Regions from separate parts of the Streptomyces sp. NPDC002793 genome, predicted to be linked through region 3. Evidence: riboswitches for the same ligand, from Rfam matches in the RefSeq annotation. Region 3 holds a riboswitch; each other region holds the start of a gene.
What was found. Region 3 has a riboswitch for cyclic di-AMP ahead of ABT001_RS27410 (M23 family metallopeptidase). Riboswitches for the same ligand answer to the same signal wherever they lie in the genome.
Positions count from the first base shown of each region.

Region 1 (7,611 bases), on a different contig from region 3:
GACGTCCGGCGGCGTCGAGGTGCCCCGGATCGAGGAGGCCGTCGACGAGGAGCTCGCCCGCTTCGCCGAGGAGGGCCCCACGCCCGAGGAGATGGAGCGCGCCCAGGCCCAGCTGGAGCGTGAGTGGCTGGACCGGCTCGGCACGGTCGCCGGCCGCGCGGACGAACTGTGCCGGTACGCCGTCCTGTTCGGCGACCCGCAGCTCGCACTGACCGCGGTGGGCCGGGTGCTCGACGTGACGGCCGACGAGGTCAAGGCCGCCGCAAGGGCGCATCTGCGTCCCGACAACCGTGCGGTCCTGGTCTACGAGCCGCTCGAACCGGCCGACGAGACGGACGGCACCGACGCGCACGAGACCGACGCGCACGAGGGGGCCGACAAGTGACCGACGCCGCCGTGACTGGAGTAGCGATGGAGTACCACCCGCAGCCGACCGCCGGTGAGGCCCGGCCCTGGGCCTTTCCCGCGCCCGAACGCGGCGCCCTGCCCAACGGGCTGACCGTGCTGCGCTGTCACCGCCCCGGCCAGCAGGTCGTCGCCGTGGAGATCTTCCTCGACGCCCCGCTGGACGCCGAGCCCGAGGGCCTGGACGGTGTGGCCACGATCATGGCGCGCGCCCTGTCCGAGGGTACGGACAAGCACTCGGCGGAGGAGTTCGCCGCCGAGCTGGAGCGGTGCGGCGCCACGCTGGACGCGCACGCGGACCACCCGGGTCTGCGAGTCTCCCTGGAGGTCCCGGTCTCCCGGCTGGCCAAGGCCCTCGGTCTGGTCGCCGAGGCACTGCGCGCCCCGGCCTTCGCGGAGAGCGAGATCGAACGCCTGGTGGGCAACCGCCTCGACGAGATCCCGCACGAGCAGGCCAACCCGGCCCGCCGGGCCGCCAAGCAGCTCTCCAAGGAGCTCTTCCCCGCCACGGCGCGGATGTCGCGCCCGCGCCAGGGCACCGAGGAGACGGTCCGGCGGATCGACGCCGCCGCCGTACGCGCCTTCTACGACGCCCATGTCCGCCCCTCCACCGCGACGGCGGTCGTCGTCGGCGACCTCACCGAGGTGGACCTGGACGCGCTGCTCTCCGACACCGTCGGGGACTGGTCGGGCAACGCCGGCCAGGCCCGGCCGGTGCCCCCGATCACCGCGGACGACACCGGCCGTGTGGTCATCGTCGACCGTCCCGGAGCCGTGCAGACCCAGCTGCTGATCGGCCGGATCGGAGCGGACCGGCACGACAGTGTGTGGCCGGCCCAGGTCCTCGGCACGTACTGCCTGGGAGGCACCCTCACCTCGCGGCTCGACCGTGTGCTGCGCGAGGAGAAGGGCTACACCTACGGCGTCCGGGCCTTCGGGCAGGTGCTGCGCTCGACGGCACCCGGGTCCGCCTCCGGGGCGACCGGCGCCGCGATGCTCGCCATCAGCGGCTCCGTCGACACGGAGTCCACCGGCCCCGCGCTCGACGACCTGTGGAAGGTCCTGCGGACCCTGGCGGCCGAGGGGCTCACCGACGCCGAACGCGAGACCGCCGTGCAGAACCTCGTGGGTGTGGCCCCGCTGAAGTACGAGACGGCGGCCTCCGTCGCGGGCACCCTGGCCGACCAGGTGGAGCAGCACCTGCCGGACGACTACCAGGCCCAGCTGTACGCCCGGCTGGCCGCGACCGGCACGGTCGAGGCGACCGCTGCCGTGGTCAACGCCTTCCCGGTCGACCGGCTGGTCACCGTCCTGGTCGGGGACGCCGCGCAGATCGCGGAGCCCGTGAAGGCCCTGGGGATCGGCGAGGTGTCGGTCGTCACCGGCTGACGGAACGGGACATGACGGACCCTGGCGCGTGCACCGGGCGCCAGGGTTCTGCCATGTGTCCGTTTCGTAAAGAAAATGCCTATTAATCCTGTGGGATGTGCGACAAAAGGCCCTTTCTGTTTGGTGCCGTGAAGGGCCCCGACCTAGCGTCGGCCCGGCTGTCCGCCAGACGAATGCCGCATCCGCGGCGCCGGGCAGCCATCGCCGAGTCCCCGTCAGGCGCGAGCCTGGGGAGCCGGGGACCCACGAAGTCCCTGGGGTGAATCGGATCCCTGTCACCTCGTCCGAGGTGTGGGGGCCCGTAGGAGACCTTCCTGCTCCGAACCCGTCAGCTAACCCGGTAGGCGAGAAGGAAGGAAAGGACCAGCCCCTCCATGGCGTTCATCCGTGCCACCGGGAAGCACCGTGCCCCGAGCCGCCTGACGCGCAAGAGCGCCGAGGTCGCCGGCATCGCGGCCCTGGCCACCGCCGGTGTCATCGGCACCACGGCCTCCCCGGCCCTCGCCGCGGACTCCGAGGCCGTCACCGCCACCGGCCTGACCCAGACCGTCGCCCTCGACACCACCCTCGCCGCCCAGATCGACGCCCAGGCGAAGGCCCAGAAGCACCAGGCCGACCTCGCGGCCGAGGCGAAGGCGAAGGCCGAGGCGGAAGCCAAGGCAAAGGCCGAGGCGAAGGCGGAGGCCGAGCGCAAGGCCGAAGCCCGCGCCGCGGAGGCGCGCGAGGCCGAGGCGCGCGCGGCGCGCGCCGCCGAGCGGGCCCGGCTGAACTCCTTCCACCTCCCGGTCGCCGGATCGCACGTGACCACCGGATATCAGTCCGGCGGCGCGCTCTGGTCCTCCGGAAGCCACTCCGGCGTGGACTTCCAGGCGGCGTCCGGCACCTCCGTCGTCGCCGTCGGCGCCGGTACGGTCGTCGAGGCGGGCTGGGGCGGCGCGTACGGCAACAACATCGTGCTGCGCATGAACGACGGCACGTACACCCAGTACGGCCACCTCTCCTCGATCGGTGTGTCCGTCGGCCAGAGCGTCGGCTCGGGTGAGCGGATCGGTGTGTCCGGCTCGACCGGCAACTCCACCGGACCGCACCTGCACTTCGAGGCCCGGACCACCCCCGAGTACGGCTCGGACATGGACCCCGTCGCCTACCTCCGTGCCCACGGCGTCCAGGTCTGACCGCACGCCGCACGACACCGCCCACGACGCAGGCCCCGGCATCCGCCGGGGCCTGCGTCATGTCCCGGAAGAGGTCGCGGAAGGGGTCGCGGAAGGCTCGTGGAAGTGCTTTTTGGCCAAAAGATATCCATGGATTCCACCCCGCCATCGGAAATTGTGGCCGGTTGCAATAGAGTCACGGAACAGGCGTCGATCGGCCGCGTTCCGCGGGGATTAAGGCGGAGGTTCGGACATGCGCATTCCCGCGCATTCGGTATGCACGGCAATCCGTGACGACATCGTCTCCGGTGTCTTCGAGCGCGGCAGCCGCCTCACCGAAGAGGTGCTCGCGCGTCGCTACGGCGTCTCCCGCGTCCCCGTGCGCGAGGCGTTGCGCACCCTGGAATCCGAGGGGTTCGTCGTCACCCGCAGGCATGCCGGTGCCTGCGTCGCCGAGCCCACGGAGCAGGAGGCCGCCGACCTCCTGGAGATCCGGATGCTCCTGGAACCACTCGGGGCGGCCCGCGCCGCGCAGCGCCGCACCGAGGCGCACCTCAAAGTGCTCCGAGGCCTGGTCAGGCTGGGGCAGGAGCGGGTGCGCAGGGGCGAGGGGGAGGATCTGCGCTCCCTGGGCGGCTGGTTCCACGAGACGCTGGCACAGGCCTCCGGCAGCCCCGCGCTGATAGCGCTGCTCACCCAGCTCCGGCACAAGATCGCCTGGATGTACGCCGTCGAGCAGCCGGCCCGCCCCGCGGACTTCTGGGCCGAGCACGGTGCTCTCGTCGACGCCGTGGCGCGCCGTGACGCGGAGCGGGCCAGGGCGCTCGCCACCCAGCACGCCGAGCGGGCCACCGCGGCCCACCGGCTGCGGCGCACGGACCCGCCGGGGCGCCCGGCGCGGGTGAGGACTTCGCAACACCCCGTAAACATCGCGGGAGTCCGCCATTAACAATTGCACCGTATACAAAGAGGATAATTATTGAGGGGCTTTCTTTGTGCTGCCCTGATTTCGTTTTCCGGGCTCAGCCCCGACCTCGTTCGGAAAACGTGAAAAGCCGCGGCTCCCCGTGGGGGTGCCGCGGCTTTTCCGTGGAAATGATTCCAGTTCGGGACGCCCGGAATCAGACGGTCTCCGGAAGCTCCTCGAGCCCTTCGGCGACCAGCTTCGCCAGGCGGTCCAGGGCGGCCTCGGCGTCGTCCGCCTCGGACGCGAGCACGATCTCCTCGCCGCCCTGGGCGCCCAGACCGAGCACCGCGAGCATGGACGCGGCGTTCACCGGGTTGCCGTCAGCCTTGGCGATCGTCACCGGGACGCCGGAGGCCGTCGCGGCACGGACGAAGATGGAAGCGGGGCGGGCGTGCAGGCCCTCGGCCCAACCGACGTTGACGCGGCGCTCAGCCATGGTTCTGCCCTTCACGTAACAATGGGTTGTCTAGACCAGTCTCTCATGCAGGGCGCACTGCCGCGCCAGGCATCGCCACCGGGCACAACGCGATACAGGCCCCAAGCGTGCCCGCGCCGCCACCCCGCCGCGACCGGTGCGACGGGTCGTAGGCTTTGCCCATGGAGCCCACTCCGGAGCAGAGTCCGCATCACGCGTACCCCGACCACTGGGAGGCGGACGTGGTGCTCCGCGACGGTGGCACCGCGCGCATCAGGCCCATCACCACGGACGACGCCGAGCGGCTGGTCAGCTTCTACGAGCAGGTGTCCGACGAGTCGAAGTACTATCGCTTCTTCGCCCCGTACCCGCGCCTCTCCGCCCGGGACGTGCACCGCTTCACCCATCACGACTACGTCGACCGGGTGGGGCTGGCCGTCACGATCGGCGGCGAGTTCATCGCCACCGTCCGCTTCGACCGGATCGACGAGCAGGGCAGGCCCGCCTCGGCCCCCGCGGACGAGGCCGAGGTCGCCTTCCTCGTCCAGGACGCCCACCAGGGGCGCGGTGTGGCGTCCGCACTCCTCGAACACATCGCGGCGGTGGCCATGGAGCGGGGCATCCGCCGCTTCGCCGCCGAGGTGCTGCCCGCCAACAACAAGATGATCAAGGTGTTCCGGGACGCCGGCTTCACCCAGCAGCGCAGCTTCGAGGACGGCTCCGTCCACCTCACCCTCGAACTGGAACCCACGGCCGAGTCGCTCGCCGTCCAGCGCGGCCGTGAGCAGCGGGCCGAAGCGCGCTCCGTGCAGCGCCTGCTGGCCCCAGGGGCCGTCGCGGTCATCGGCGTCGGCCGCGAGCCCGGGGGCGTGGGCCGGACGGTGCTGCGCAACCTCCTCGGTTCAGGCTTCACCGGACGTACGTACGCGGTGAACACCTCCTTCGCCGCCGGACCGGGCACGGTCGACGGGGTGCCCGCGCACCGCACGGTGGGTGAGATCGGCGAGCAGGTCGATCTCGCGGTCGTCGCCGTGCCCGCCGAGCGGGTGCCCGAGGCCGTCGCGGACTGCGGCGAACACGGTGTGCAGGGCCTCGTCGTCCTCTCCGCCGGATACGCGGAGCGGGGTACCGAAGGCCGGGAGCGGCAGCGGGAGCTGGTCCGGCAGGCACGCTCGTACGGCATGCGGATCATCGGCCCGAACGCCTTCGGCATCATCAACACCTCCGAAGCGGTCCGTCTGAACGCCTCCCTCGCCCCCGAGTCCCCCCAGGCCGGGCGCATCGGCCTCTTCACCCAGTCAGGCGCCATCGGGATCGCACTGCTCTCCGGCCTCCACCGCAGGGGCGCCGGGCTCTCGGCGTTCATCTCGGCGGGCAACCGGGCCGATGTCTCCGGCAACGACTTCCTGCAGTACTGGTTCGAGGACCAGGACACCGACGTCGCCCTGCTGTACCTCGAATCACTCGGCAACCCGCGCAAGTTCACTCGGCTGGCGCGCCGGACGGCCGCCGTGAAACCCGTGGTCGTGGTGAAGGGCGCCCGGCACAGCGGAACCAATCCGCCCGGCCACACCGTGCCGGTCAGCCGCATCCCGGACGCGACGGTGTCCGCCCTGATGCGCCAGGCGGGCGTGATCCGCGTCGACACCGTCACGGAGATGGTCGACGTCGGCCTGCTCCTCGCCGGACAACCCCTGCCGGACGGGCCCCGGGTGGCGATCCTGGGCAACTCGGAGTCGCTCGGCCTCCTCACCTACGACGCCTGCCTGGCGGAGGGGCTGCGTCCCCGCCCGCCCCGCGACCTCACCACCGGTGCGAGCCCGCAGGACTTCCGGTACGCGCTGGCCGAGGCCCTCGCCGACCGGACGTGCGACGCCGTGATCGTGACCGCGATCCCCTGGGTGGGCGAGGACGGAAAGGCCGAGACCGGCGACGGCGAGGTCCTGGCGGCCGCGCTGCGCGAGGCGGCGGCCACCGGCCCCCCGAAGCCGGTGGCGGTGGTACACGTGGAGATGGGTGGCCTGGCTCAGGCCCTCGCCGCCGCGGCGGGCACGGCCACCCCGCCCGCACCCCGGCCCGCCGCCGACGCGGCTGTCGTGGAGCCGTCCTCCCGGCAGCCCGCCCCGGGCCCGTCCGCCGACGGGCCGGACGCCACGGGGCACCCCGCCCGCTCCGCCGGCCGCATCCCCGCCTATCCCGCAGCGGAGCGAGCCGTCCGCGCGCTCGCCGAGGCGGTGAAGTACGCCCAGTGGCGGCGCCAGGCGGCCACCCCCGGCAAGGTGCCCGAATTCCTGGACGACACCATCGACGAGCACGGCACCGCCGGACTGATCGAGACACTGCTCGGCCCGAGCCCCGATCCGCGCGGCCGCCCGCTCACCCACGACGAGGCCCGTGAGCTGCTCTCCCGCTACGGAGTCTCCGTGCGGCCCGCGCTCCCCGCCGCCGACCCGGCTGCCGCGGTCGCCGCCGCCGCGCACCTCGGCTACCCGGTGGCCCTCAAGACCACCGCACCCCACCTCCGGCACCGCGCGGACCTCGGCGGTGTCCGGCTCGACCTCACCGACGAGGACGCCCTGCGCCGCGCGTACGACGAACTGACCGAACTGCTCGGCACGCCCGCCGAACTCCGGCCCGTCGTCCAGGCCATGGCACCCAGAGGTGTCGACACCGTCGTCAGGGCGTCCATCGACGCGGCCGCCGGTGCCGTTCTCTCCTTCGGCCTGGCCGGCGCGCCCTCCGAACTGCTGGGTGACACGGCACACCGCCTCGTGCCCGCCACCGACCGCGACGCCGCGGAGCTGATCCGTTCCATCAGGGCGGCTCCGGTGCTGTTCGGCTGGCGCGGTTCCGCGCCGGCGGACACCGCGGCGCTCGAGGAGCTCCTCCTGCGGGTGTCCCGGCTGGTCGACGACCACCCCGAGGTGGTCTCGGTCACCCTGGAACCCGTGGTCGTGGCCACGCAGGGCCTGACGGTGCTGGGAGCGAGCGTCCGACTGGCTCCGCCACCGGCCCGCAGCGACCTCGGGCCTCGCCGGCTCCCCAGCTACTGACCGCCCCATGGACCCGCGCACGGCGTCCCCGGCAGTCACCGGTCCCCCGTAGGATGGTGGGCATGGCAAAGACCGGTACGACGACCCAGGGGCTGCGCGCGGCTATCGAGCGCAGCGGCTACTACCCGGCCCTCGTGGCCGAGGCGGTGGAGGCCGCCGTCGGCGGGGAGCCGGTCGCTTCGTACCTGGTGCACCAGGAGACCACCTTCGACTCCAACGAGGTCCGCC
Region 1 is NZ_JBEOVL010000029.1:19,632-27,242, reverse strand. It holds gene ABT001_RS25090 (M16 family metallopeptidase) at 1-385, shown strand, start outside; gene ABT001_RS25085 (M16 family metallopeptidase) at 412-1,794, shown strand; cyclic di-AMP (ydaO/yuaA leader) riboswitch at 1,987-2,155, shown strand; gene ABT001_RS25080 (M23 family metallopeptidase) at 2,169-2,969, shown strand; gene ABT001_RS25075 (GntR family transcriptional regulator) at 3,202-3,897, shown strand; gene ABT001_RS25070 (HPr family phosphocarrier protein) at 4,070-4,351, opposite strand; gene ABT001_RS25065 (bifunctional acetate--CoA ligase family protein/GNAT family N-acetyltransferase) at 4,513-7,383, shown strand; gene ABT001_RS25060 (DUF5998 family protein) at 7,446-7,611, shown strand, end outside.
Region 1: it holds a riboswitch for cyclic di-AMP, as region 3 does, so the genes downstream of both, ABT001_RS25080 (M23 family metallopeptidase) here and ABT001_RS27410 (M23 family metallopeptidase) in region 3, are expected to answer to the same signal.

Region 2 (7,611 bases), on a different contig from region 3:
GGCGGGAGCTGCGCACGCTCTCCACCGAACTGCCGGTGTACGCGGCGGCGGGCTGGCTGGGCTCCGCGGAGCCGCTCGCACTGGCCTCGATGCGGGCACGGGGCGTGGCCCGGGACATGGCCAGGTACTGGAACGGCCACCCGGACCGCGCCCGGGGCCGGGCCGCGGCCCGTGCCGTCGCGGAGTACGAGTCGTTCGCGACTTCGCTGGCCATGCTGCGCCGGAGGGCACGTCACGACGGGGCGGGGGACGACTTCGCCGTACGCGAGCAGGAGTTGCTGCACCACCTCTGGCAGCGCCGGGACATCGCGGGTCCGGCCCTGATGTACGCGGCCCACGCGACGGGCCGGCTGCGGGCCCACCGGCCGCCAGGCCCGCCGCAGTTCCCCCGGCAGTTCGCCCACGGCGGGCCGCCTCCGGGGCATCTCCTCGCCCCGCACCGGCACTACGGCGGCCACAACCCGTACCGGGAGGACGGAGGGCACCGCGTACCGCCCGGTTAGAGGGTCAGGCTGACGCCTCGGTCAGCTCCGTCACCTGCTGCTCGGTCAGCCGCAGCTCGCCGACCGCGACCAGCGCCGGCAGCTGTCCGACCGTACGCGCGGAGGCGATCGGTGCGGTCACGGTCGGCCGGGCGGCCAGCCAGGCGAGGGCGACCGTGGCGATCTCGGCGTCGTGTTCCTGGGCGATCCTGTCGAGCGCCGCGAGCACCTTGCGTCCGCGCTCGGTCTCCAGGTGCTTGCCCGCGCCTTCGGCGCGTGCGCTCTCGACGGCCGCCCCCGGACGGTACTTGCCGGTGAGGAAGCCCGCGGCGAGTGCGAAGTACGGGACCGCGGCGAGGCCGGCCCCGGCCGCCGTGTCCTGGAGCGCGCCCTCGTAGGTGTCGCGCGAGACAAGGTTGTAGTGCGGCTGCAGGGCCACGTACCGGGCGAGGCCCTCGCGCTCGGAGAAGTCCAGCGAGGCCTGGAGCCGCTCGGGGCTGATGTTGGAGGCGGCGATCTCCCGCACCGTGCCGGCCTTCACCAGCTGGTCGAGGGCGGTGATGATCTCCTCGACGGGGACGCTCTCGTCGTCGAAGTGCGTGTAGTAGAGGTCGATGTGGTCGGTGCCGAGCCGGCGCAGCGACGCCTCGGCCGCCTGCTTCACGGTGGTGGGCGAGAGCCCCTTGTACGCGGGGTGTGCGCCGACCTTGGTGGCGATGACGACGTCGTCGCGGCGGGAGCGGGCCGCCAGCCACCTGCCGATCAGGGTCTCCGACTCACCGCCCTCGTTGCCCGGGGCCCAGGCCGAGTAGGAGTCGGCGGTGTCGATGAAGTTGCCGCCCGCCGCCACGTAGGCGTCGAGGACGGCGAAGGTTTGCTCCTCGTCGGCCGTCCAGCCGAAGACGTTGCCGCCGAGGGCGAGGGGGAAGACCTTGAGGCTCGACGAACCGAGCGGGCGCAGAGACGTCATGCCCATGGACAACCGGTCGGCTCAGGCAACTATTCCGACCGGCTGGGCGGCTCCAGGGGACGACGCCCCGGGCGCTCACCGGCCCCGGACAGGCCGGCGGCCCTGACGTCGGGGGGTCGTGCGTCAGGGCCGCCGGGGTCACGAGGGCTCAGATCGTGAGGCCCTTGCCGCGCAGCCAGCTCATCGGGTCGATGCCCGAGCCGTCCGCGGTGTGGATCTCCAGGTGCAGGTGCGCGCCGGTCACGTTGCCGGTCGCACCGACGCGGCCGATGGTCTCGCCGGTGGTGACCCGCTGACCGGCGGACACGTCCATCGACGACTGGTGGCAGTACCAGACCTCGGTGCCGTCGTCGAGTTCCAGGACCGTGCGGTAGCCGTACGAGCCGGACCAGCCGGCCGACTTCACCGTGCCGCTGTGGACGGCCTTGACCGGGGTGCCCGTCGGAGCCGCGAAGTCCAGCCCGGTGTGGTGGCCCGAGGACCACATCGAACCGGACTGGCCGAAGGTGGAGCTGATGTAGTACGAGGAGGTCGGGACGGCGTAGCTCGCGGCGAGCTTGGCGAGGCGCTCGGCCTCCGCCTTCTTCTTCGCCGCTTCTTCCGCCGCCTTCTTCTTCGCTGCCGCCTCGGCCTCGGCGTCGCTCTGCTGCTGCGCCGCCTGGGCCGCGGCCGCCTCGATCGCCGCCTGCTCCTCCGCGGCCTTGGCCTGGGCGTCGGCTCCGGCCTGCTGCTGCTCGGCCTGCTGGAGGATGCGGGCGCGCAGCGCCTCGCCGGCGTCGGTGGTGCCCTGCTCGGCCTCGGCGGCGGTGATGCCGGCGGTGGTGAGCGGGGAGGACGCGGCGACGGTCTCGTGGTCCGAGTCGGAATCGTCGGACATGAACGCACCGACGCCGGGCAGGGACTTGGCGTCGGGGAGATTGTCCGCGATGGAATCGGGAAGAGAGATGGAGACCGGCGGCTTGCTCTGGGCGGTGGCCATGCCACCCGCTCCGACGGCCGCTATGACACCGACGCCGAGGACGGTGGAGCTACGGGCGAGACCGCGCTGCTTGGCCACGCGGTGCCGGCCGCGTACGGGACGGATGGACTCCTCGGTGGGGTTCCATTCCTCCCAAGTCCTGCCCTCATCACCGAGACTTCCGGTCCTGAAGGATGACGGTGCCTCGGGGGCAGGCTGATTGGACGCCACGTGGGCGCACTCCTTTCCTTCCTTCTCGCCTACCGGGTTAGCTGACGGGTTCGGAGCAGGAAGGTCTCCTACGGGCCCCTTCGTCTCTCGCGAGACACAGGTGTCCGATTCACCCCATGTAGGTGGTTCCCCGGTTCCCTTGCGGAATTCGGCGCTGCGCACGGTGCCGCCTCTTGCGACGACAGGTACAACCGCGCTGCGTTATCGAACGTTAATAGACACCCGGGTCCGATTCCAAGCTGTTCCGGCAGATCATTCCCCGCTCCGGCGTGGACTTTCAGGGGTCAACCGGGCGCAAACGGGCCACTTGAGTGCCCCTCACCCACACGCCAGTTTCTGACGGTGCGTCAAATGTTATGCGGAGCGGGGTCCTTCGACTACCGACTGTCGCGACCGGTCATTCACTGTCCCGCCGCACGATCTTCACGGTCGTCCGCCGCTCCTGCTGCCCCCGCGCGGGACGCCCGACCGCGAGGAGCGCCAGGTCGTCCGTCGACCGGCCGCCGGTGTGCAGCCGTACGTCGTCGGTGAGAGCGGACAGCAGCTCCTCGGGCCCCGGGAAGAGTCGGCCACGCAGCCGGGCCGCCGGGTCGTAGAAGACACCGTGCGCGTCCCGCGCCTCGGACAGCCCGTCCGTGAACGCCAGGAACATCGCACCGGCCGGCAGCGTCCACTCGTCCGACCGGTCCGGCCACACACCCAGCCCCATCCCGAGCGGCAGCGCGGGCACGGTCGGCGACAGCACGTCCAGCGCCCCGTCCGCGTGCAGCACGAGCGGTTCGGGGTGACCGCGGTTGACCACCCGCACCGTGTCCGAACCGGTCGGGATCTCCGCGAGGACTGCGGTCACGAACCCCTCCACGGTGTCGAATCCGCCCCGCCGCGAGCCCTCACGGGCCAGCGCCCGCTCCAGCCGCTGGACCACGCCCTCCAGCGACAGCTCCTGTTCCGCGGCCTCCCGGAACGCCCCGATCACGACGGCCACGGCCGCCACGGCGTCCAGCCCCTTGCCCCGTACGTCACCGAGGACCAGGCGCACGCCGTACGGAGTGTCGGCGACGGCGTACAGGTCGCCGCCCACGAACTCGTCCGCCTGCGCCGCCTCGTACCTCGCGGCGACCTGCAGCCCGCCGATCCGGTCCTCGGGCGTCGGCAGCACCGCGCGCATCGCCGTCTCCGCGATGACCCGGGCCGAGGCCAGCTGCTCGTTCCCGCGGCGTACGACGCGGTTGATGACGAGCGAGAGCGCCGCGACGGTGCACAGGGTGAGGAGGTCGGTGAGCGGCACGACCGCGGCGAGCATGCCGTCCGAGATCCGGATGGCGAGCAGGACGAGGATCGAGGCCACACCGACCCGCACCGTGCCGGCCAGTGAGTAGAACGGGGCGGCGATCAGCGGAGCGGCCGCGAAGAGCGGCACGGCGGTGACCTCCGTCGGCGTCAGGAGGTCGAAGACCACCCCGGCGCAGATCATCAGCGCGGGCAGCGCGCGCACGGGCCGCCGGGAACGGACGTTCCCGGCCGCGCCCCCTCGCCGTCCGTCCCGCTTCCCCACCTGTGCACTCCTACCCGGTCCACCCACGGCTGCGGACGGTACCGCGCCCCACCCAGGCTGGCCGGAGCCGCGCCGAGCGGCGACCCGTCATCGGCCAAAGGGAGGAGTGCGCCGGAGCTCCGCCCTTCCGGGGCCAGTCGGAGAGCCGGTGCCGCGCGTAGATCGTCAGTGCATCCCGTACGGAGACGGCGGTCCCGTCTCCGTGCCGATCGTAGTTCCTTCCGCAGCGCGGATCGGGCGATGTCACATCGCGCCGACGCCGGCCCATACGAACGGGTCACACGACAGAGGCCCGGATCCTCGAAAGGATCCGGGCCTCTGTCTTCTAGTAGCGGGGACAGGATTTGAACCTGCGACCTCTGGGTTATGAGCCCAGCGAGCTACCGAGCTGCTCCACCCCGCGCCGTTGTGATTGCAACTCTACGGCATCCGGGAGGGTGCTCCGACCAATTACGACGGCCACCCCCGCCCACTCCCCCGGCGGGCGCCCCCACCGCCCCTGGGCGATGTACCAACAGGGCTCGCAGAAAGCAGAGTTGACGGGCTCGGTGACGTAGCAGCAGCCTTTCCCGCACTCCGGTCTCGCGTACCGCCTGTCTGGAAGGCCGGGATGCCCCGGGGGCGCGGCGTTCCGCGATTGCGCGGTACGGGGAGCGGCGCGACGCTGGAGGGGCAAGCCTTTCGGTGTTCGGTCCCGCCCGCACGGCATCCTCCGGGTGCCGGTGCCGGACCAGCAGCCTCACCCGATGCGACGGCGGCAGGGGAGGCCGGGCGCACGCGCGTCAGGAGACGGTCATGGACGGCGCCCTGCTCGACACGATGAGGACCTCTCTGCGCGGGCCGGTCATCGGCCCGGACGACCAGGAGTACGACCGGGCCCGCACGGTCTACAACGCCATGATCGACAAACGGCCGGCAGCCGTGGTCGAGTGCCGCGACACAGCGGACGTCATGGCAGCCGTGGGCTTCGTCCGCGAGCACGGCCTGGACCTGGCCGTCAGGGGCGGCGGGCACAGCGGCCCCGGTCTCGGCCTCTGTGACGACGCCGTCACGATCGACCTGTCACCCATGCGCGGCGTGCGGGTCGACCCGGCCACCCAGACCGTCCAGGCCGACGGCGGGGCGACGCTGGGTGATCTCGACCACGCGACCCACGCGTTCGGCCTCGCCACCCCGGCGGGGATCATGTCCACGACCGGCATCGGCGGGCTCACCCTCGGTGGCGGCCATGGCTATCTCACCCGTAAGTACGGCCTCTCGGCGGACAACCTGGTCTCCGCGGACGTGGTGCTGGCCGACGGCAGCTTCGTCGCCACGAACCCGAGCGAGCACCCCGACCTCTTCTGGGCGCTGCGCGGCGGTGGCGGGAACTTCGGCATCGTCACGTCGTTCGACTTCGAGCTGCACCCGGTGGACACGGTGGGGGTCGCCATCACCGTGTGGCCCCTGGAGCTCTTCCACGACGTCATGCGGTGGTACCGCGACTTCCTGCCGCAGGCACCGGACGATCTGTACGGCTTCTTCGCCTCGCTGACCGTCCCGCCAGGCCCGCCCTTCCCCGAGGAGATCCACGGGCGGAAGATGTGCGGCGTCGTCTGGTCCTCGACCGCGGACCCCGAAGCCCTGGGCGACACCCTCGCCGCGGTGAACGAGCCGGGGCCGCCCGCGTTCCACTTCACGACGCCGATGCCCTACCCGGCCCTGCAGTCCATGTTCGACGCACTGCTGCCGACCGGTCTCCAGTGGTACTGGCGCGGCGCCTTCTTCGACCGGATCACGGACGACGCCGTCGACGTGCATGCCTCCTTCGCGGAGAAGCTCCCCACCGACCTGTCGACCATGCACCTCTATCCGGTCGACGGTGCAGCCGGCCGGGTCGGCCCCGACGACACCGCCTGGGCCTACCGCGACGCCCTCTGGTCGGGCGTCATCGCCGGCATCGACCCGGACCCGTCCAACGCGACGGCACTGCGGGAGTGGGCCGTGGCCTACCGGGAGGCGCTGGACCCCCACTCCATGGGCGGCGGCTACGTGAACTTCCTCGGCACCGGCGAGTCCCACGACCGGGTCCGGGCCACCTATCGGGGCCACTACGACCGGCTGGCGGAGGCCAAGCGGGTCTACGACCCGCACAACCTCTTCCACGCAAACCAGAACATCGAGCCCGCGCCACCGCACTGACCGTCACGCCGAGGTCGCAATACCGAGGGAAAGCCGTGCCGGGAGGGTTACAGTCTGCATGCACCGCATGATGATTCCGGACGCCCCCGGAGCGGAGCGGCACCGGTGGCGGGAGTTCGCAGCCCCACCGGTCGCGACCGGTCCGCGATCACCGCAGCGACTCGGTCACGGGCTCTCACCGCACACCTACGTACAGGACACCCGAGATGACCGACATGCCTGCCCGCACGACCCAGCGGCACTCCGACAGCAGCGCCGGGACCGCGACCGCCGATGCGAACTCCGCGGCCCCGCTGCCCACACCGCAGTACGCGAACCTGTTCATCGAGCCCGATCTGCCGCCGGTCACGGACGAACCCGAATGACCGATCGGGCCGCCGTGGCCATCCCCTGGTGATCCCGCCCCTGGTGACCCGGCCCAGTGACCGGTCCGGCCGCACGGTCGTTGGGAGACCATGCGCATCCGTATCGGCGTGGTCGTCCTCGCAGTGGTCCTGCTGATCGCCGCGTTCATTTCGAGCATCCCGTCCGAGGCCGAGACCGAGGCGGCCTGCCGGAAGGCCCTCGACAACACGTCGACGTGGACCAACCGGCCGGACATCTGCCTGGACGTGTCCGCGGAGACCTACCGGACGTTCCTCCTGATGTACGAACTGCGGGAAGAGGGCCTGGACTGACCCGCGCGGCCGGCTCAGCCCTGCTGCTCCTTCCATTCCGCCTGGGCCTCGTCGAGGTCCTCGGCGAGCGTGTCCAGGAAGTCCTTGGCGCTGGTCCTGCCGAGCAGCACCTTCTGGAAGCCCGACTCGCTGTCGGCCTTCGACAGGTTGTTCCAGTCCGGCAGGTAGTAGGGCAGCTGGACGATCTTGGTGTCGCCGGAGAACAGCGCCTCGGCGCCGAGCCGGGTGGTCTCGGCCTTGTCGAGCCACGGGTCCCCGGCGGCCTCCTTGTTGGCAGGGATCAGGCCCGCGGACTCGCTGAACTTGGAGTTCGAGGCGTGCGACGCGGCGAACTCGATGAACTTCCAGGCAGCCGCCTTGTTCTCGGACGACTTGAGCAGCCCGAGGCCGGAGACCGGGTTGGAGACCATCACCCTGCTGCCGTCGGCCAGTTCGGGCTGCGGGATGCCGCGGAACTTCTCGACGCCCAACGAGCTCACGTGGTCCTGGTACGAGCCCAGGTTGTGGTTGAGCATGGCGATGCTGCCGGAGTCGAACTGGGCGACCATCTTCGTGAA
Region 2 is NZ_JBEOVL010000005.1:17,107-24,717, forward strand. It holds gene ABT001_RS06250 (PrsW family intramembrane metalloprotease) at 1-503, shown strand, start outside; gene ABT001_RS06255 (aldo/keto reductase) at 508-1,452, opposite strand; gene ABT001_RS06260 (M23 family metallopeptidase) at 1,601-2,641, opposite strand; cyclic di-AMP (ydaO/yuaA leader) riboswitch at 2,653-2,805, opposite strand; gene ABT001_RS06265 (PP2C family protein-serine/threonine phosphatase) at 3,039-4,196, opposite strand; partial or broken gene ABT001_RS06270 (MerR family transcriptional regulator) at 4,333-4,431, opposite strand; tRNA gene ABT001_RS06275 (tRNA-Met) at 4,526-4,599, opposite strand; gene ABT001_RS06280 (FAD-binding oxidoreductase) at 4,992-6,377, shown strand; gene ABT001_RS06285 (hypothetical protein) at 6,584-6,742, shown strand; gene ABT001_RS06290 (hypothetical protein) at 6,833-7,054, shown strand; gene ABT001_RS06295 (ABC transporter substrate-binding protein) at 7,069-7,611, opposite strand, start outside.
Region 2: it holds a riboswitch for cyclic di-AMP, as region 3 does, so the genes downstream of both, ABT001_RS06260 (M23 family metallopeptidase) here and ABT001_RS27410 (M23 family metallopeptidase) in region 3, are expected to answer to the same signal.

Region 3 (7,611 bases):
GCGCTCGACCGGCAGGCCACCGCCGTCCGGGACGCTCTGGGCGACGACGGGCCGGTGCGTTTCGCCGCCGCGGCGTTCGGGGGCGGTACTCCCACCTTCCTCACCGCCGGTGAGCTTGAGCGTCTCTGCGACATCGCGGAGAAGCGGATGGGGGCGGATCTGAGAGCGGTGCCGCTGTCGGTCGAGACCTCGCCGTCGACGGCGACGGCGGACCGGCTGGGCGTGCTGGCCGACCGGGGCACCACCCGGATCAGCATCGGTGTGCAGAGCTTCGTCGATGCCGAGGCCCGGGCCGCGGTCCGCCCCCAGCACCGCTCCGAGGTGGAGGCGGCTCTCGGCAGGATTCGCGACGCCCGTATCCCGGTCCTCAACATCGACCTGATCTACGGCATCGAGGGCCAGACCGAGGCGACCTGGCGCACCTCGCTGGACGCCGCCCTGGCCTGGCGTCCGGAGGAGCTGTACCTCTACCCGTTGTACGTGCGCCCGCTGACCGGTCTCGGGCGGCTGGGCACCGGTGCGGCGGCACCCGAGGGGGCGGACACCTCCTGGGACGAACAGCGGCTGCGGTTGTACCGCGCCGGCCGCGACCACCTGCTGGCCCAGGGCTACGAGCAGGTGTCGATGCGCATGTTCCGCCGCGCGGACGCCCCACGCACGGGCCCCGACGACTACGCCTGCCAGACGGACGGCATGATCGGGCTGGGCTGCGGCGCCCGCTCGTACACCTCTTCCCTCCACTACTCCTTCGACTATGCGGTGGAGATGCGGGAGATCCGGGGCATCATCGACGGCTTCACCACCACCACGGACTTCTCCAGGGCGGAGGTCGGCAGGTACGTCGACGACGACGAGGCGCGTCGGCGCCACCTCCTGCAGTCGCTCCTCCAGGCCGAAGGCGCGCGGCCCGAGGAGTACCGCGAGCGCTTCGGAACGGATCCGTACGAGGACTTCCCCGCCGAGCTGGAGCTCTTCTCCGCGCGCGGCTGGCTGGACGAGGGGGCGGGCCCCGCGTTCCTGCGTCTGTCCCCGGAGGGCCTGGCCCACTCCGACGCGCTGGGGCCTGAGCTGTTCTCCCCGGCGGTGCGGGCCGCGATGGCCGCGTACGAGGCGAAGTGAGGGGATGGCACCCATGGACCTGACAATCCTTTACCGGGGCCCCCTGGCGTCGTGCGACTACGACTGCCCCTACTGCCCGTTCGCCAAGCGGCGGGACAGCGGGGAGGCGCTCCGGTCCGACCGTGCCGCCCTGGAGCGCTTCACCGCGTGGGCCGCGGCACAGACGGACGACGGGCTGTCCGTACTGTTCACCCCGTGGGGCGAGGGTCTGGTGCGTTCCTGGTACCGGAAGGCGCTCGTCGAGCTGTCGCGGCTGCCGCACATCCGTCGGGTCGCCATCCAGACCAACCTCAGCAGCCGTACGGGCTGGCTGGCGGAGGCGGAGCGCGACAAGGTCGCCCTGTGGTGCACCTACCACCCCGGGCAGACGCCGTACGAGCGGTTCCTCGGCCGGTGCCGGGAGCTCGCTGCCCTCGGGGTGCGTCACAGCGTCGGGATCGTCGGTCTCGACGAACACCTGGAGGAGGCCCGCCGGCTGCGCTCCGCGCTTCCGCCCGAGGTGTACCTCTGGGTCAACGCCGCCGAGGGGCACACCTACACGGACGAGCAGGCGGACCGCTGGACGGCTCTGGACCCGCTGTTCCCCTACAGCAGGCACCCGCACCGCTCACGCGGGCTTCCCTGCCGGACGGGCGAGTCCGTCATCTCGGTGGACGGGGACGGGACGGTGCGCCGCTGCCACTTCGTCCGTGCCGAGCTGGGCAATCTCTACGACGGCAGCTACCGGAGCTCGCTCGTCCCGCGCGGCTGCCCGCTCGATGTGTGCGACTGTCACATCGGCTACGTGCATCTGGAGACGTTGCCGTTGTACGACGTGTTCGCGGGCGGCGTGCTGGAGCGGATACCCGCCGGTCCCGCACGGCCGGTCACTCCGGACGGGCTCGTGACGCCGGGCCCGGCCCGGCGCCCGCTTCCCCTCGTCAGCCGCTGACGCTGTGCGGGCGGTCGCGACCTACCCAGGCGGCCGGGACGGCGGTCGGAGCGCCGGTCAGAGCGGCAGCAGGTCCGGGCGCTTGGCCTCGACGTGGTCCCCGGAGGACTCCCCACGCAGCCGGCGGCCGATCCACGGGACGAGGTACTCACGCGCCCACTGGATGTCGTCGCGCCGAAGATCGAGCGTTCCACGCTGCGCCTGCGGGGGCCACACCTGGTCGGGGTCGGTCGGCACGCCGAGACCGAGGACCTGGGCCGCGCGCAGCGCGACCCGGGTGTGTCCCTCCGGCGAGAGGTGCAGCCGGTCGCTGTCCCAGGCCCGCCTGTCCTGCACGGAGCGCAGGGACCACAGGTCCAGCACCGGGCAGTCGTAACGGTCGGCGATGGACCGGACGTGCGCGGTGTACATGGCGATCTTGCCCCGCAGGTGCTTGAGCACGGGGATACCACGGGTGTCGAAGCCGGTGGTGACCATGACGGTGCCGACCGACCGGGTCAGCTCGGCCACCGCGCGCTCGAAGCGTTCCGCCACGTCGTCCGGGTCGGACCCGGGACGGAGGATGTCGTTGCCGCCCGCGCAGAAGCTCACCAGGTCAGGTGCCAGCTCCTTGGCGCGGGGGACCTGTTCCTCGACTATCTGGTCGAGGAGGCGTCCGCGTACGGCGAGATTGGCGTACCGGAAATTCCCGTGCGGGTCGTCCGCGGGGCCGACCACCGCATCGGGTACCGGGAGCTGGTCCGCGAGGAGAACCGCGAACCGGTCCGCCCAGCCGACGAGCCTCCCGTCGGGGCCGGGGTCTCCGACGCCCTCGGTGAAGCTGTCGCCAATCGCTGCGTACGACCCGATGATGCCTCGTTGATTTTTTCTCGAATCGTCTGCCACAAGTGCTTATCCTGCACCTTCGAATGTGACCTACGCGACCGTAATATGGGGTTGACGGTGGGTGAGAAAGACCACCCGGTCAGTTTTTGGTAAAGCCGGAATAAGGAAGAGGGGCGGTGCGCCGCGCGCACCGCCCCTCTTCCCGTCCCCGGGTGGCGTGTCTCAGATGGAGACGCCGTGCGACCGCAGGTAGGCGATCGGGTCGACGTCCGAGCCGTAGCTCGGGCCGGTCCGGACCTCGAAGTGGAGGTGCGGGCCGGTGGAGTTGCCGGTGGAGCCGGAGAGGCCGAGCTGCTGGCCGCCGGTGACGCTCTGGCCGGCCGAGACCCCGAGCGAGGACAGGTGGGCGTACTGGGAGTACATGCCGTCGCTGTGCTGGACGACGACCTCGTTGCCGTAGGAGCCGCTCCAGCCGGCGGAGACCACGGTGCCCGGGCCGATGGACCGGACACCGGTGCCGGAGGCCGCCTGGAAGTCGGAGCCCGTGTGGTAGCCGCTGGACCAGCTGGCACCGGACGCGCGGTACTGGGTGGTGACGTTGGCGTTCTCGACCGGGGTCGCCCAGCCGGAGCTGTCGCTCTCCGACGCACCGGAGTCGGTGGTCTTCGCGGCCGTCTCCTCGGCCGCGGCCTGCTTCTCGACCGGAGCGGCGGCCTTCGGGGCCGAGGGGGCGGCCTTGGAGGGCGCGGCCTCGGTGGACTTCTCGGCGGATCCGGACGCCTTGGCGCCGAGGGTCAGCTTCATGCCCGGAATGATCAGGCTCGGGTTCTCGCCGACGACGTCACGGTTGTCCTGGTACAGCTTCTGCCAGCCGCCCTTGACCTTCTTGTCGGCCGCGATCTTCGCCAGGTAGTCGCCGGAGACCACGGAGTAGGTCTTCGCGGAGCTCTTCGCCGCCGAGGCGGGGGCGCTCTGCGAGGCGGACGTGACGGCCGGCGCGGCCTGCTCGGCGGCATGGGCGCCGGTGGCGCCGAGCAGCGGGAGGGCGAGAACGGCGCCGCCGGTCCCTGCGGCGAGGACGCCTCGGGCGATCGGGCCGGACTTCGGACGACGGTGCTTGCCTTGTGCGGGCATGGGGAATTCCTCTCCGGCGCCTACGAGGTGAGCTGTCGGGTTCGGACTGGAGATGCCCGGCCGCGCGGTGCGCGGCTTTACCCCTAGCCGTACGGATCCCTCCGGCCGGCGGCCTACCTGGTTCCCCCGTTCCTGCCACACGTGAGTCGGTGCGGATTCCGGGCGGCGGCAGGATTAGGCGTTCCGTCCGGATTGAGGGTGACCGTAGGCGAGCCGGGACGCCGTGAACAAGCCACTGATCGCCAACCGGAATCCACGCTTCATTTCCGGTGCGGAATTCCCGTCACACTCCGTGGATTACGGATCTTGGCTTTCCGCACGGCGTCCGGAATACCCTCCGGCCCCTTCACCACGCACCGTCACGGATATGATCCCGCTCACCCACCGCAACCCATCTCCCCCATAAGCGGGGCATGTTCTGCTAAATGCGCCAATACGGACACGCCTTCGGCGTCGACCGGCCACCCGGACCGATGTAACAGGAGCATGAACGGTTGCCCGTTGCGGCCGTGTCGTATCGTCGCGGACGTGCCCCCGTCGGCGAGCGGCGCCGACGCCCGACACTCACAGGAGCCCTTGTGACGCAGCTGCCAGAGGTCCCGCCCACCGGCCCCGAACCGACCGAGGCCGGCCTGACCGGTGTCCGCAACTTCCGTGACGTCGGCGGGCTTCCGACCGTGGACGGTCGCACCGTCCGGTACGGGCGCCTCTTCCGCAGCGGCCACCTCGCCCATGCCACCGAGACCGACACCGCCTTCCTCGCCGGGCTCGGCCTGCACACGGTCTTCGACTTCCGCAACGCCGCCGACCACAAGCTCGACGGGTACGACGTGGAGCTGCCGGGCGTCCGGAACGTCAGCATTCCCCTCTCCGACCCCGCCGACGGCGCGGAGTTCTGGCGGCTGGTGCGCGACGGGAACATCCAGCAGCTCCGCTCGATCCTGGCCGACGGCAAGGGAACGGAGCGCATGGTCTCCTCGTACCGCTCGATCATCAGGGACCGCACCGCCGAACACAGCCGCGTCCTGCACGCGCTGGCCGAGGACAGCGTTCCGGCGCTGATGCACTGCGCGGCGGGCAAGGACCGGGCCGGGCTGTCGATCGCGATCTCGCTGCTCGCCGTCGGCGTCGAGAAGGAGGCCATCGAGGCCGACTACCTCAAGTCGAACGACGCGCACCGCCGGTACAGGGTGCGGCGCAGCGACACCTCGTCGGCGGGGATGTCCGACGAGGTGATGGAGCTGCTCGATCCGCTCTTCGGCGCACACGCCGGATACCTCGACGCGGCGTTCACCACCATCGAGGAGATATGGGGCAGCACGGACCGCTATCTCCTCGAAGGGCTGAAGATCAGCCACGGGACCCGCGCGAAACTGCGGGAGCGCCTCGTCGAGGGCGTGTGACGCCGGGGCTCAGCCCTCGCCTGCCACGGTGAAGAGGAGAAAGAGGAAGGCCGCGATGACGTGTCCGGCCACGAGGTAGGCGAAGAGCCGGATCACGACACCGCGGGGCATCCGCCGCTCCTGGCTGTCCGCACTCTTCGCCGTGCGCGGGGTGAGCGGGTCGTAGTACTCCGAATCGGACATGACGGTCCTCTCTTCCGGCCGCTCGGGCCGGGTGGCGGCGGATGCCCGGTGAGGGGCGCCCGGTGGGACGTTCGGGAGGGGTGCGCGGTGAGGGGGTGGGCGGCGGGATCAGACCCGGTGGACCCCGCTGCCCAGGCACAGCTCGGCGGCGGGGCTCTGCAGCAGGGTGTGGACGAAGAGCAGGCGTGCCCCACCGGTGTCGAGGGCCGCGATCCGGTGCGGGGTCAGCGAGTCGAAGTGCGCGCTGTCACCCGGATCGAGGTCGTGCACGGTCTCCCCGAGTACGACCCGCAGCCGGCCGTCGAGGACGTACAGCCACTCCTCCCCGGGGTGCACGCGTACGAGATCACCCTCGGTGCCGTACGGGACGCGGACGCGCAGGGCCTGCATGGCGCGGCCCGATCCGCCCGCCTGCCGGTAGAGCCAGCCGCCCGCCCCCGCGCCGCCCGGCGTGCCGTCGAGCGGGCCGCCGCGGACGATCGCGTCACGTTCGGGGGGCATCTCACCCAGGAGCTCCGAGACGGTCGTACCGTAGACACGGGCGAGCCCCAGCAGCATCGGCAGCGAGGGCTGCCTCCGGCCCGTCTCGAGACGGGAGAGGTGGGCCGGGGAGAGCGCGGCCCGGCCGGCCGCCGCCTCCAGGGTCAGGCCGCGATTACGGCGCAGATCGCGTAGGCGCGGAGCGATCCCAGGGATTTCGTCGGCCACCCCACCGTCAGGAGGATTCATTCCTCCATTGGGCCAGGATCTTTCCCCTGAGGCAAATAACTTGCCTCAGGGGCAAATTCCGATCGGCCTCAGCGGTTGGCGACCGCCTGTTTCACCAGGGTCCTGCCGAAGTCCCACATCAGCCCGCCCCCGCTGTGCGCGTCGTCCATCACGGCGGTGAAGGCGGTCACGAAGCGATCGACCTCCGGTTCCCCGATGACCAGAGGCGGGATCAGCTTGATCACCTCCAGATGGTCGCCGGAGACCTGGGTGAGGATCCGGTGCTTCTGCAGCAGCGGCACCACCACCATCTGCGCGAAGAGCCCCTTACGGGCGGCCTGCAGCATCGTCCAGCGGCCACGGAGCTTGAGGGACGTCGGCCGGCCGAACTCGATGCCGATCATCAGACCCCGGCCGCGCACCTCGTGCAGCAGCTCGTAGCGGTCGATGAGCGCGGTCAGCCGTTCGCGCAGCAGATCCCCCGTGCGACGGGCGTTCGCAACGGTCTCCTCCTGCTCCATGACGGCGAGGACGGCGAGCCCGGCCGCCATGGCCTGGGCGTTGGATCCGAAGCTCGCGGAGTGGACGAGGACCCGGTCCATCGACGAGTAGACGCGCTTGAAGATCCAGTCCTTGCCGAGCGTCGCGCCGACCGGCACGTAGCCTCCGGAGAGGGCCTTGGCCACGCAGAGCAGATCGGGTTCGACCCCCTCCTCGTGCTGGTAGGCGTAGAAGTCACCTGTCCTCCCGAGCCCGGTCTGCACCTCGTCCGCGATGAGCACGGCCTTGTGCCGGTGCAGCAGCTCCTGCGCCTCGCGCAGGAAGCCCGGCGGTGAGGCGTGGACGCCCTTGCCCTGGATCGGCTCCACGACCAGCCCGGCCACGTCACCGCGCCTCAGTTCACGCCGCAGCGCGTCGAGGTCGCCGAGCGCGATGGCCGTGTCGGGCAGCAGGGGTGCGAAGCCGTCCCGGAAGCCCCTCTCCCCGTTGACGGACAGCGATCCGGTCGTCAGCCCGTGGAAGGCGTGGTCACAGTAGAGGACGCGCGGCTTGCCGGTGGCGTACCGGGCGAACTTCAGGGCGGTCTCGACCGCTTCCGTACCGCTGTTTCCGAAGAACACCCGGTCCAGGTGCGGGCTGTGCGCCAGCAGCTTCTCGGCCAGCAGTCCGGGCAGCGGCTGGCAGTCGAAGCGGGTGAGGTCCGCGAGCGAGGCGTCGAGGACGTCGTGGAGCGCCTGTCGTACGACGGGGTGGTGCCTGCCGAGCCCCATGACGCCGAAGCCGGCGAGCATGTCGAGGTAGTCGTTG
Region 3 is NZ_JBEOVL010000035.1:4,149-11,759, reverse strand. It holds gene ABT001_RS27425 (STM4012 family radical SAM protein) at 1-1,119, shown strand, start outside; gene ABT001_RS27420 (STM4011 family radical SAM protein) at 1,133-2,050, shown strand; gene ABT001_RS27415 (SGNH/GDSL hydrolase family protein) at 2,108-2,935, opposite strand; gene ABT001_RS27410 (M23 family metallopeptidase) at 3,098-4,009, opposite strand; cyclic di-AMP (ydaO/yuaA leader) riboswitch at 4,014-4,171, opposite strand; gene ABT001_RS27405 (tyrosine-protein phosphatase) at 4,588-5,412, shown strand; gene ABT001_RS27400 (DUF6126 family protein) at 5,422-5,595, opposite strand; gene ABT001_RS27395 (helix-turn-helix domain-containing protein) at 5,704-6,324, opposite strand; gene ABT001_RS27390 (aspartate aminotransferase family protein) at 6,393-7,611, opposite strand, start outside.